One region of the Gilvimarinus sp. 1_MG-2023 genome, then DNA from elsewhere that is predicted to be linked to it. Evidence: predicted binding sites of a transcription regulator. Region 1 holds the regulator's gene; each other region holds the start of a gene.

The links. Region 1 encodes LexA, which represses DNA repair genes until DNA is damaged. Its sites were predicted from a motif close to ACTGTNTNTANANACAGT; they were not measured.
Region 2: a site for LexA is predicted at 2,189-2,206, ahead of Q4563_RS08005 (LexA family protein). Genes of this name have one in related genera too.
Region 3: a site for LexA is predicted at 2,672-2,689, ahead of recN (DNA repair protein RecN). Genes of this name have one in related genera too.

What each region holds. Positions count from the first base shown of each region.
Region 1 covers NZ_JAUOSC010000005.1:158,609-162,802, forward strand. The annotation lists gene Q4563_RS08600 (DUF6586 family protein) at 1-258, shown strand, start outside; gene Q4563_RS08605 (hypothetical protein) at 461-730, shown strand; gene Q4563_RS08610 (cell division inhibitor SulA) at 889-1,284, opposite strand; gene lexA (transcriptional repressor LexA) at 1,277-1,879, opposite strand; gene Q4563_RS08620 (mechanosensitive ion channel family protein) at 2,153-3,250, shown strand; gene Q4563_RS08625 (hypoxanthine-guanine phosphoribosyltransferase) at 3,247-3,768, shown strand; gene Q4563_RS08630 (cold-shock protein) at 3,915-4,127, shown strand.
Region 2 covers NZ_JAUOSC010000005.1:49,107-53,300, reverse strand. The annotation lists gene Q4563_RS08030 (hypothetical protein) at 1-117, opposite strand, end outside; gene Q4563_RS08025 (RusA family crossover junction endodeoxyribonuclease) at 87-584, opposite strand; gene Q4563_RS08020 (hypothetical protein) at 577-1,314, opposite strand; gene Q4563_RS08015 (hypothetical protein) at 1,314-1,877, opposite strand; gene Q4563_RS08010 (helix-turn-helix domain-containing protein) at 1,938-2,171, opposite strand; gene Q4563_RS08005 (LexA family protein) at 2,294-2,968, shown strand; gene Q4563_RS08000 (hypothetical protein) at 2,993-4,051, shown strand; gene Q4563_RS07995 (STAS-like domain-containing protein) at 4,055-4,194, shown strand, end outside.
Region 3 covers NZ_JAUOSC010000019.1:27,123-31,316, reverse strand. The annotation lists gene dnaK (molecular chaperone DnaK) at 1-1,807, opposite strand, end outside; gene grpE (nucleotide exchange factor GrpE) at 1,999-2,577, opposite strand; gene recN (DNA repair protein RecN) at 2,714-4,194, shown strand, end outside.

The DNA of each region.
Region 1 (4,194 bases):
GATAAGCACCCAGCGGAAATACAAGAGCTGTGTAATTTAGCTGAGCTACCAAACTCTTGGCTCAGCCAGTTGCGCGGGCTCTATGATGATGTCTGGGCCATGCCTGGCAAGGTTTCTGCGATAGATGCTAATGCGATAGCGGTGACCAACCTCGACGCTCAGAGATTGCCTGAGTTGGATGATGAGCTAATTGCTCAATTTTGCCGCCAGTTTCAAGAGTTGGTGAATCGCCATCGCGAAACCAGCGTGGAATGCTAAGCCTTGGGTTGCAGTTCTATTTCTATAACCACTAGCCCGGTCTTTAGTTTATTACCTACTCCCCCAAAGCCAGAAAAAGTGCTATCCAGCGGTGATTTGGCAGGGGTTCGAGCGGCACATTTATTGATCAGTCCAGTTCTGGTATAATCACTCTCTTATCCGTTTAATTTATGAAAGCTCGGTATTTCTGGGCGGAGTCTCTATGTCAGCGTCTTTGTTTGAAATTGTGGAATTGGCCAATGGCGATGTTGTACTGCAGCGTGCCGACGAAGAGGGCGAGCCTTTATTGTCTATCCGTTTTTCCACAGAATCTCTGACGCTTATGCGCGATGGTAAATTTGATATCGCCAAAGCAATGATTGAAGCGGGTATGGAGGCGGCTAATGATCTGCCGGAAGATGATGAGTCAGCCTTTGAGGCCGCCACTACAGAGACAGAGTCCGCGCTTTACGATAAGCGCACCCTGCATTAACCCCAACGCTTACCGAGCGGCGCCGTAACGTTATTATTAGCCTGTCCCGAGCCTTTATGGCCGACGCTGTGATCAAAATTGATAGATAAGCATCCAGCGCTCAAAGTAAGGCTATTTAGCCGCACAACACCCAGATGCACCTAGGCGTTTCTCTAGGCTTATCTCTCGCGCAATAACAATCCGTGACAATGACCTTGATTGGCCGCTTGTTCGAGCTGTGCCAGTGCCTGACGGCCCAATTTTCCTGGGCTGGCAATCACCGTATGACTGTTACCTAGGGCGAGAGCATCCCAGCTGACCCACAATTGCTTTTCATCGTCTTTACAGTGCACCAGGCGCAGTCGTGTGGTGTCGACGTCGTAGCGCTGTAACAGCTCATGGGGGATGGTTTCGCGGGTAATCCAGGTTAGCCAGCGCCCGTCGCTTTGGTGGCTAAGGTGAGCAATCATGGGCATGACCATGGCCCAAGATTGCGCCGCGCCATGGGTAAGCACCAGCTCAGTTAGGGTGGCCTGTTCCTGCTGTTGGCTGTGGTTAAGTTGTAGATTAGTCACGGCGCAACACTCCTACACTGAGGCCTTCAATGGCGAAGTCTTGATCGCGCAAATCCACACGAATTACATCAAAGTCGGGGTTTTCCGGCCAGAGTTCAATCAGGGCGCGATTACCTTCGCGTTTAAAGCGCTTGACCGTCACCTCTTCCTCGATGCGTGCAACGACAATTTGGCCGTTGTGCACCTGGTCGGTACGGTGAACTGCGAGTAGGTCGCCATCTAAAATACCGGCATCGCGCATACTCATGCCGCGCACATTGAGGAAAAAATCGGCCCGTGGGCTAAAAAAATCGGCCGGCATTTTACAGTAATCTTCAATATGCTCTTCCGCCAAAATAGGGTTGCCGGCGGCCACTTGGCCGATTATAGGCAGACCTTCCTGTGTTTCAGGAATGCGAATACCGCGCGAAGCACCGGGTATAAGTTCAATAGCGCCTTTGCGGGCCAGTGCTTTAATGTGCTCTTCGGCTGCATTGGCCGACTTGTAACCGAGCATACGGGCAATCTCTGCCCGCGTGGGCGGGTAGCCTGTCTCCTCAGAGTAACTTTTAATCAGTTCAAACACTTGCTGTTGGCGTGCGGTCAGGTTTTGCATAAGCATCCCTATTTACTCAGTGGCTGGTGATTGGCCTATTAAAAAATAAACGGCTCACTAGCCCGGCGGTTGTTTTACTGTTTGGTTATACAGTATCTGTAATTATATACAGTTAATGTGCGGGTGCAAGAGTTTTTCGATACACCAAACAGTAGTAGATCTAAGTGACTGAAATTTATAAAGTTAATGGAGTTGAGTGGGATTGGCTGCAGTTTATAGGCAGCGTTGATATACTGCGTCCCCTGTATCCGTAGGTCAGAAAGGTGAGAAAAAATGGATCAAGTGCAAACTTGGGTGGAGCAGCTGATTGCCAATGAAAAGCTGTGGATGGTGCAAGTGTTTTTGTTGGTGTTTGTCACTTTGCTGTTGGCAGCTTTTGTACGCCGACTGTTAAAGGTCGTCGTAAAGCATGCCCACAAGTCAAAAAACCGGTGGGACGACACCATTGTCGAAGCTGCTATGGCCCCGCTGCGCTGGCTGATTTGGCTGGTGGGGTTGTCTTGGGCGGCAGAAATTGCCCACGATGTAACCGAAGAGTCAGTATTGCAGTACGCCGATTCAATCTTGCGAGTGGGTGTCATTGTTTTGCTGAGCTGGTTTTTAGTGCGGCTTGTGAAATACGGTGAGAAAAATTTTCTTATCCCTGAATCGGGTAAAACGGCAGATCCTACCACGGTGATGGCGGTGGGAAAGTTGCTGCGTATCGCCATTGTTATTACCTCTGGGTTGGTCTTACTGCAATCAATGGGGTACAGCATCTCAGGTGTGTTAGCGTTTGGCGGGGTAGGTGGTATTGCTGTTGGTTTCGCGGCCAAAGACCTATTGGCTAACTTCTTTGGCGGTTTGATGATTTATTTGGATCGCCCCTTTAAAGTTGGCGATTGGGTTCGCTCGCCCGATCAAGAAATAGAAGGTACGGTTGAAGAGATAGGCTTGCGCCTGACTCGCATACGCACCTTTGATAAGCGTCCACTGTACGTTCCCAATCAAACGTTTACTCAAATATCGGTGGAAAACCCCTCGCGTATGTTCAACCGGCGGATCTATGAAACCATTGGTGTGCGCTACGAAGATGCCGAAAAAGTGCCTGCTATTGTCGAAAAAGTTCGCGCTATGCTGGAGCAGCACGAGGAAATTGACAACAATCAGACCCTGATCGTCAACTTTAATGCCTTTGCGGATTCGTCACTGAATTTCTTTGTGTATACCTTTACTAAGACGGTGAACTGGGTGCGTTATCACGAAGTTAAGCAGGATGTATTGCTAAAAATCCTGAAAATCGTGGCTGAGCATGAGGCTGAATGTGCCTTCCCAACACGCACTTTGCATTTGCCAGATGGCGTCAGCGTAAATAGTGGTAATGGAGAGTGAGTGTAACTTGCCTGTACACACTTGCGGATATAGACGCGGCGCTTGCCGGTGTGGCTGCCGCTATTGATCGCGATTTCAGTGACTGTGCCGAGCCTATTGTCGTGCTGGTTATTATGAAAGGCGCACTGGTGACGGCGGGGGCCTTGCTGCCCAAGCTGACGTTGCCAATCGAGGTGGATTATGTCCACGCGACCCGCTATCAGGGCAATGAACCCGCCTCTGAACTTACCTGGTTGCATCGCCCTCAGGTAAATTTAGCCGGGCGTAGGGTTTTGCTGGTAGATGATATCTTAGATCAAGGGATTACTTTGGCTGAGGTGCGTGAATATTGTATAAATCAGGGGGCAGATAAGGTGAAAAGCATGGTGCTGGCCCGCAAAGTGTTGGCTGAGCCCGCTGTGATTAATGCCGACTATGAGGCACTCACTGTACCCGATCAGTATGTGTTTGGTTTTGGTATGGATGACAGGGAATTGTCGCGTAACTTGCCCGGAATCTATGTAAAGAGCACCTCTTAGCTATGAAAACAGGCTGAATGGTGGACAATTTGCACACAATAAAGTAAAAAAGAGTAAGGATTGGCTAAATGAAGCCAGTGCGCAGTGGTGTGGGACCACTTGCAGTATTTGCAGTATTTATGAATAAAAATAATGAGGTTAGCAGTATGTCTGAGCGCTTATCCGGAACGGTAAAGTGGTTTAATAATGCCCGTGGTTACGGATTTATTACCCGTGGTGAAGAAAGCGAAGATGTGTTTGTGCACTATCGAAGTATTCGCGGTGAGGGATACCGGTCTTTAGCGGAAGGGCAAAACGTAGAATTCGCGGTACAAAAAGGCGACAAAGGCCTACAGGCGGACGACGTAGTACAGCTGTAAAGACAACTGTAAACACAGCTATAAAAGCACAGCTAATACGTACAATTTTAAGCTTTGATAGAGTACA
Region 2 (4,194 bases), 110 kb from region 1:
CTCGCTTTGCTCGGTCAATCGAGCGTGGATATAAATCCTCTGGCCTGATTTTTTACGAGCCAGTTTTAAAAAATTCTCGCGGCCGATCAGATCAATAATTTCGTACTGGCTGGCCAATGCGGGGCCTCCGGTTTGCGTTTGAGTTGTGCGGGGTATTCACCCAGAGTACGAACTTCAACGTGAACACCCACGGGCAGGTCTGGTGACTCAAAAAATTTATTTTTATCGGCAGATACCACCTGGGCGTCATCGCGCCAGCACACGCCGTTCAGCGCGTCCTTGACCGCCTTCTCAACGTTGTCGCTATCCGGCTTGGTGGTGGGCAGCAATCGGCCAGACTCGGCAAGTTCTCGCTTCCAGGCGGGCCAGCTGGCAGGAATCGGCATCACGATCGTCAGGGTTAACGCGATAGGTTGTTCAGTGGGCTGGGTGTCGCCGACCGCTTGCATCCCGAGGGTGCGAATCATGCCCTCGTAGCTGCGGGTTTTTTCAGGCGTGTGGTGGCCAATCTTGCCATTGCGCATCAGGAACGAACGCGCCCTGCCCTTGCCCTGGGGTTTGCCGGGTATGTGGAATTCAATCATGGGCCTGCTCCGTGACTTTCGGTGGCAAGGCACGGCGCTGCACCCAACCGCGGTACAAGCGTGTCCAGTGGTCGAAGTTCGCAACGGTTCCAACCTCTCGGTGGTACAACAAAAACTCCTGAGTGATTTGGTTCAGGGGGGCGTCCAAATCGTAATCGGTGAATTCTCCTGAGCCGTGATTTTTGGGGTCAAAACGCGACACATCGAATTCAGAAATTCCTCGCGTAGATATATTTATATTTCTATTTCTATCCTGTTCCTGCTCCTGTTCCTGATAAGGCATACTCTTAGGCATACTCTTCGCGAAGGCTTCCGGTAAGGCTTCCTTAAAGCCTTTGGACTTGCCTTCGATAAAGTCTCTCGCACCAGCAATGACGCGGGTTTTAAGCTCACACTCGGGAAGTAAATCAAGAGCTTGCTCCCATGCTTTCACCACATTTGGGGATTCCGGCGGGTTGTACCGAATGAATTTTGGCAAAGCGATCAAACAAGCCTTTTGGTCATGCTCTGCCATACCCTTCGACAAGACTTCCTGAAAGGCTTTCCGAAAGGCTTCCGTTTCCCATCCAAGCTCTTCCGCTAAACCAGAAACAGTCGACCGCATTGCCCCCAAAGCGGTCATGTTTGGATGAGTCAAAAGCATAAAAAAAACGAGTTTTGCATCGTCACTGATTTCACGAAACTTGGCATCGTTCCAAATTCGCGGGTCTACCTTTCGGTACCTAGCCATCACTTACCCTCGCGCATTTGCTCCAGTGCATTGATTGCCGCCCGGGTCGCTGCACTGCTTTCCCGTAGCTCTTTCAGAGCCGTATCGATATCCCCTTGAGAGCTATCGCGGGACAGCTCGACAACCGCGGCTTGAGCTTCTGAGTTCTCTTTGATTAGGGTGCGGGCGATCTTGGCAGGACACGTTGAATCAGTGCTGTGGTCGATACCGATGCTCAGCTGAGCAGCCAAATAGACCTCGCTGGTGTAAGCCACACGCAGTGGTTCAGGCATCGCGGCAACAATCACTTGCTCCAGGTACCAAAGCTTGTCTGGTTGCGGCTTGGCCTCTTCGTAAGCACCGATCCAACGCCAAAGTTTCTGCCCGCGAACGCGCATATCCTTGTGGTAATCGTCGCTACTGGAAAACTCCACACCGGTACCGGCGATATGCTCTCCTAGTCCCAGCTCTTGGAATTTTTCATAAATGATTTCCGCAACTAAACTGCGGTTGTGCCGCGGCAACTCTGCCCAGGCATCCATATACCGACGAAGAATCGCCAGCCGATTTTGCGATTTATTCATGCTGTAACACTCCGGCATGTGATCAGACTTTCATGCGAGCCAGTGAAAACCCTTATAGGGTTAACTGGCAGCTTTCGTTTCTTGGCTTGAAGGGGTACGCAGATATGACCAATCAACATCGGGATTCAGTTCTTCACAACGAACAGCACCACCTGAATCTTTCTCGATTATTGGGCAGTGCTCCGCCGGAACCTTTCCTCGGCTGATGAAGTAGTGAATAGCGCCTCGGGTTAAACCAAGTAAATTAGCGACATAGGTCGGGCCGCCAGCCCGTTTGATGGTATCTCTGAGCATTTCCGAACCTCGAAAGTACAGTATTTTTGTACATTGTTGTTCAGTTTTGCTTTACCGTCAAGTGTTAAGCTTTACTGTACTAAGTGATCACTATAAGTCTGCTCCTACCAGGCCTATCAAATATGAGTACTATCGGAAGTCGAATTAAAGAAAAGCGCGAACAAGCGAAGCTCACTCAGGACCAAATCGCTGAGTATCTTGGAATCGCGAAATCCGCAGTCAGCGGATGGGAAAACGAGAGTGCGCAACCGCGATACAAACGGCTCGAGGCTTTAGCTCGAAAGCTAAACACGTCTGTTGAATACTTAATGAGCGGTACAGGAGATAAAACACTTGCACCAAACAACGATTTAAGCGACAGTTCCGCTATACACAATGCCGAAAAAATCGATATCGCGAGAAGGATACCGCTTATCTCTTGGATTTCAGCAGGGGCTTGGTGCGAGAGCCCCGATCAGTTCGCCCCTGGGGATGCAGAAGAATGGCTCCCCCTGCCTAACAATGCCAGCGAGCAAACCTTTGCGCTGCGTGTTGAAGGCGATTCTATGACCGCGAAAGTGCCGGGTGCCCGCTCCTACCCTCATGGCACGGTAATCTACGTGGACCCCAACAAAGAGGTCACCAACGGGGCCCGTGTTGTTGCCCGTGCCCCCAATGGAAAATACACCTTCAAAACCTACTTTGAAGATGCCGGCCGGATGTACCTGAAGGCCATTAATACCGATTACCCTCCCATTGATATCACTGAGAATCTGCATATTTGCGGGGTTGTGATTGGGTCTTACTTACCAGAATAGCTCTATAATGGAGTCTTAGAGCCCTTGAAAAAGGTATTTCATAAAAGACAACCATCGTTCCAACTTGCTCGCCAGGCCAGGAACTTTGCAAGGAAGGGGAAGAATTATAACCCCGACAGATACTATGTACCGCGTAAGGTACAAGAAGGCGTCGTCATTAGTGTCCCTCGTTATCTGCAGCTAGACGGAACCAAGGATCATTCAGCAGTGCTCAGATTAGTGGAAGATATAGGGAAATGGAGCCTTAAGGAAAATATAAGGCTCGAATTTGGTCGTTGTATACATGTTCATGTTCAAGCACTTATTGTCTTGTACGCCCATCTTGAAACTATTCTTGACCGAACTGATCGTAAGTTAATCAGGATTTCAATAAGATCCCTTAGAGGCCGGGTAAAAACCGTAGTAGAGGCAAGTGGTATAATAGACCTCTTGCTAGGTCGAGCGCCCATCAATAGAGACGTTAATTCTCAGCAGTTGCCAATCATGTCTGGGAATACAACCGAGGTTCCTCCGCACGACCAAATAATCGATCATATCCAGCAGAAGGTATACGGTGATTTGTCCCCTGAGGTTGAAAGTGCCCTTGGTGACGCACTTTCAGAGGTTTTTGTAAACGTTAAGGACCATGCGTATCCTGAGGAGCTATTAGCTGATCTCAGCATTGAAGGCAGGAGATGGTGGGCGATCTGTAGTGTATTCGATCAGCAACTATTTTTGGCTATTTACGATTTTGGCGTCGGAATACCTCGGACTATTGGCGACGAACACTGGGCAGTGTCTAAACTTAGGAAAAAACTACCCTCAGATAGACTGAAGTCGTTACTATCAAGCGATGGAAATACAATTGGCATAGCGATGGTTGCGGGGAAAAACCGCAGAAACGAAGAAAAACATGGGCAGGGAAGTATTAGTATGCACGAGCTCGTGAAACAAAACCCCACTGGAGAATTATGGGTGTATAGCGGCAGTGGGCGCTATCATTGGCATCACAAACAAAGCCAAGATGAACAAGAACACTCGATTAAAGATTATGGAACCTCAATCCCTGGAACACTTGTCCAGTGGAACGTAAAGGTGGAATAGAAGATGAACAGCCACACAATTCGGGTTGTTAACGACTGGCACAAAAGACCTTTTGGAAGATATCCAAATCACTCAGAGTACTGTGGTAAAAATTTCCGTGAACAGTTGCTTGTGCCAAATTTGAATATTTACGATCACGTTAC
Region 3 (4,194 bases), on a different contig from region 1:
ACATTTTCTGCGCCAATGAGCTAGAAGCTTCTGTCAGCTTAGTGGTGGCCGCTTCAATCGCTTCAAGATCGTCAGCTTTGACCGCTTCTTTCGCCTCAGAAATAGCCGCTTCAATCGCCGCCTTCTCTTCGTCGGTAGCTTTATCGCCCGCTTCGGTCACGGTTTTCTCGGTCGCGTGAATCAAACCTTCCAAAGTATTGCGCGAGGTAACCAGCTGTTCGAACTTTTTATCTGCTTCAGCGTTAGCTTCGGCGTCTTGCACCATCTGATCGATCTCGTCGTCCGACAGACCAGAAGAGGCTTTAATCACAATCGATTGCTCTTTGCCGGTAGCCTTGTCTTTGGCGCCTACGTTCAAAATACCGTTGGCATCAATGTCGAAAGTCACTTCAATTTGCGGCATACCGCGTGCAGCCGGTGGAATATCAGCCAAATCAAAACGACCCAGAGACTTATTCTGAGTGGCTTGCTTGCGCTCGCCCTGCACCACGTGAATGGTTACCGCAGTTTGGTTGTCTTCAGCGGTTGAGAACACCTGCGACTTTTTGGTCGGGATGGTGGTGTTTTTCTCAATCAACGGGGTAGCCACACCACCCATGGTTTCAATACCCAGAGTCAATGGGGTAACGTCCAGCAGCAGTACGTCTTTAACGTCACCGGCCAGTACCGCGCCTTGAATGGCAGCGCCCATAGCAACGGCTTCATCTGGGTTAACGTCTTTGCGTGGCTCTTTGCCAAAGAAATCGGTGACGGCTTTTTGCACCATTGGCATACGGGTTTGACCACCCACCAAGATAACATCGCCAATTTCACTAACAGAGACACCGGCGTCTTTAATGGCCATTTTTACCGGCTCCAGCGAACGGGTTACCAGATCTTCTACCAGTGACTCTAGCTTGGCGCGAGTCAGCTTAACCACCAAGTGCTTGGGGCCGGTATTATCAGCGGTAATGTACGGCAAGTTCACTTCGGTCTGCTGGCTGGAAGACAGTTCAATCTTCGCCTTTTCAGCGGCTTCTTTCAGACGCTGCAAAGCCAGTGGATCACTGTGCAGGTCTATGCCCTGCTCTTTTTTGAATTCGTCAGCCAGATAGTTAATCAGTACCAAGTCGAAATCTTCACCACCCAAGAAGGTGTCACCGTTGGTCGACAACACTTCAAACTGGTGCTCGCCGTCAACGTCGGCAATTTCGATAATGGAGATATCGAAGGTACCACCACCCAAGTCATAAACGGCAATGGTGCGGTCGCCTTTTTTCTGGTCCATACCATAAGCCAGTGCTGCCGCAGTTGGCTCGTTGATAATACGCTTAACCTCAAGGCCTGCAATTTTGCCGGCATCTTTGGTGGCTTGGCGCTGCGAGTCGTTAAAGTAAGCCGGTACCGTAATAACGGCTTCAGTCACCGCTTCGCCCAAGTAATCCTCGGCGGTTTTCTTCATTTTCTTCAACACTTCGGCAGAAATTTGCGGTGGCGCTTGCTTGTCGCCCTTCACTTCTACCCACGCATCGCCGTTATCGGCTTCAACGATTTTGTAAGGCACCATTTTGATGTCTTTTTGCACAACATCGTCTTTAAACTTACGGCCAATTAAACGCTTAACCGCGTACATCGTGTTGTCGGGGTTGGTTACCGCCTGGCGCTTGGCGCTCTGGCCCACAAGCGTTTCGCCGTCGTTGGTGAAAGCTACAATCGAGGGGGTCGTGCGATCGCCCTCTGAGTTTTCAATCACTTTGGCTTTATCGCCTTCCAGTACTGCTACACACGAGTTGGTGGTACCCAAGTCGATGCCAATAATCTTACCCATAATTCAGTCTCCTGAAGCTGTTCATTGCGCCGGCCGCTATCGCTCTTTAGAGCAACGACTTTGCCGTCGGCCAAACGCTTTGTGTATTGTGGTTACCGCTAGGCGGCTCATTTAGTCGTTAATGCCTATATGGGCGCACTTACATGCATTTCAAGACCCTGTAGGCAAAAAACCTTACAATTTGTGGTGCTTTAGCCCTTGGCCACCACGACCATGGCGGGCCGAATTAACCGGCCGTGCAGGGTATAACCTTTCTGGAACACCTCCAGCACGGTATTGGGTTCGGCATCGGGGTTATCGATCATCGACATAGCCTGATGCAACTGCGGGTCAAACGGTTCACCCACAGGATTTACCGGCTCAACCTGGTGTTTTATTAAGGTGTCGATAAACGATTTCAAGGTCAGCTCAACACCTTCGACAACGGCTTTAAAGTTTTCGTCTTCGGTATCGATGCTCGCCAACGCGCGCTCCAGGTTGTCCACTACAGGCAGCAAATCGCTTACAATTTTCTCCTGACCAAACTTGTGCGCCTTCTCTACATCGGCCTCGGCGCGACGGCGGGCGTTTTGGGTTTCCGCATGGGCTCGCAGTGTTTGCTCTTTAGCATTGGCCAGCGCCGCGGTTAAATCTTGCAACTGGCTTTGCAAACTGGAGATATCGACATCCACCGCACCATCGGCCTGTTCGGCCTCGGGCTGCTGGGTTTCTACCGCTTCTGGATCTACCTGATCGTTCTGGTCTTGATCTGTCACCGTTATGTGCCTCATTCAGGTTTATTCATTTAACAATTAAGGCGAATGTGGGGCCCTATTACAGGTTTTCAAGGGCTGGCTTGCATTTGGTGGCAGAATCGCCAAGAATACTGTATAAATAAACAGATATTCGTAGCCAACGGAGCCCACAATGCTGACTCACTTGAGCGTGCAGAACTTTACTCTGGTCGAGCAACTCGATTTAGACCTTAAAGCCGGCATGACAGTTATCACCGGCGAGACCGGTGCGGGAAAATCGGTACTGCTGGAAGCTCTGGGGCAAACACTGGGCGACCGGGCCGATGCCACCCGAGTGAGACGCGGCACCCGCAAAGCCGACATCAGCGCCACTTTTGATTTAACCCGCATCGAGCGTGCCCGTCACTGGCTGGTAGAGCACGATCTGGAGCAAGCCGAGGCCCCCAGTGAGTGCTTACTGCGGCGTACGGTCACCGCTGAGGGGCGCTCCAAGGCTTATATAAACGGCCACCCCGCCACTCTCACCCAGTTAAAAACACTGGGCAATATGCTGATGGACATCCACAGCCAGCACGAGCATCAGTCACTGCTGGTCAAAGACAACCACCGCCGTTTGTTGGATGAATACGCGGGCCACACCGGCTTGGCTGGCGAGGTAAAACAAGCGTTTAAACAGTGGCAACAGCAAGCGCAAACGCTCGACTCTTTGCGGGCCAATACTCAAGAGCTCAATGCCCGCCACCAATTAATAGCCTACCAAGTTGAAGAGTTAGACCAACTTAGCCTCAAGGAAGGTGAATTGGCACACCTGGAAAGCGAGCGCCACACCCTCGCCAATGCCGAGGAATTGCTGCAAACGGCGGGGCAAGTCAGTGATTGCTTGGGTAACGAGGAGGTTGGCCTGCAGGTGGGGCTGGGGCGAGCATTGCAGTTGATGGCCAGCTTGAAAGATAAGCCGAGCGCACTGCACGAGGCCGAGCAAATGCTGCAAGACGCCCAAATACAAGTAACCGAGGCGCTGAACAGTGTGGACATGTTCTCCGGTGACTTCGCCATGGATCCGGCCCGCATCGCCGAGATTGACGACAGACTAACGGCTATTTACACCATCGCCCGCAAGCACCGAGTTCAGCCGGAGAACCTTCTTGAGCTACACATGGAGCTACAACAAGAGGTGGGCGAGCTGGACGTCAGCGATGAAAAACTACAAGGACTTGAAAGCGAGGTAAACGCGCTCGAGAGCCATTACCGCGCGCTGGCAACATCCCTTAGCCAATCGCGCCAAAAGGCTGGTAAACGGCTCGCTCAGCAAGTAAATCAACACCTCAAACAACTGGCTATGGAACACGCCAAACTCAGCCTAGCCTTTTCTGACCGTAATGATCGACCGGCGGCTCAGGGGCTGGAAGATGTGGAATTTTTGATCAGCACCAACCCGGGCCAACCTGCGGGTAGCTTAGCTAAAGTTGCCTCGGGCGGTGAATTATCGCGCATTAGTTTGGCGGTACAGGTAGTGGCAGCAGAAAATAGCACCTTGGCCAGCTTGGTTTTTGATGAAGTCGATGTCGGCATCGGCGGCGCCACAGCGGATACGGTGGGTCAATTGCTGCGCACCTTATCCGAGCGCGGGCAAATTTTCTGTGTTACCCATTT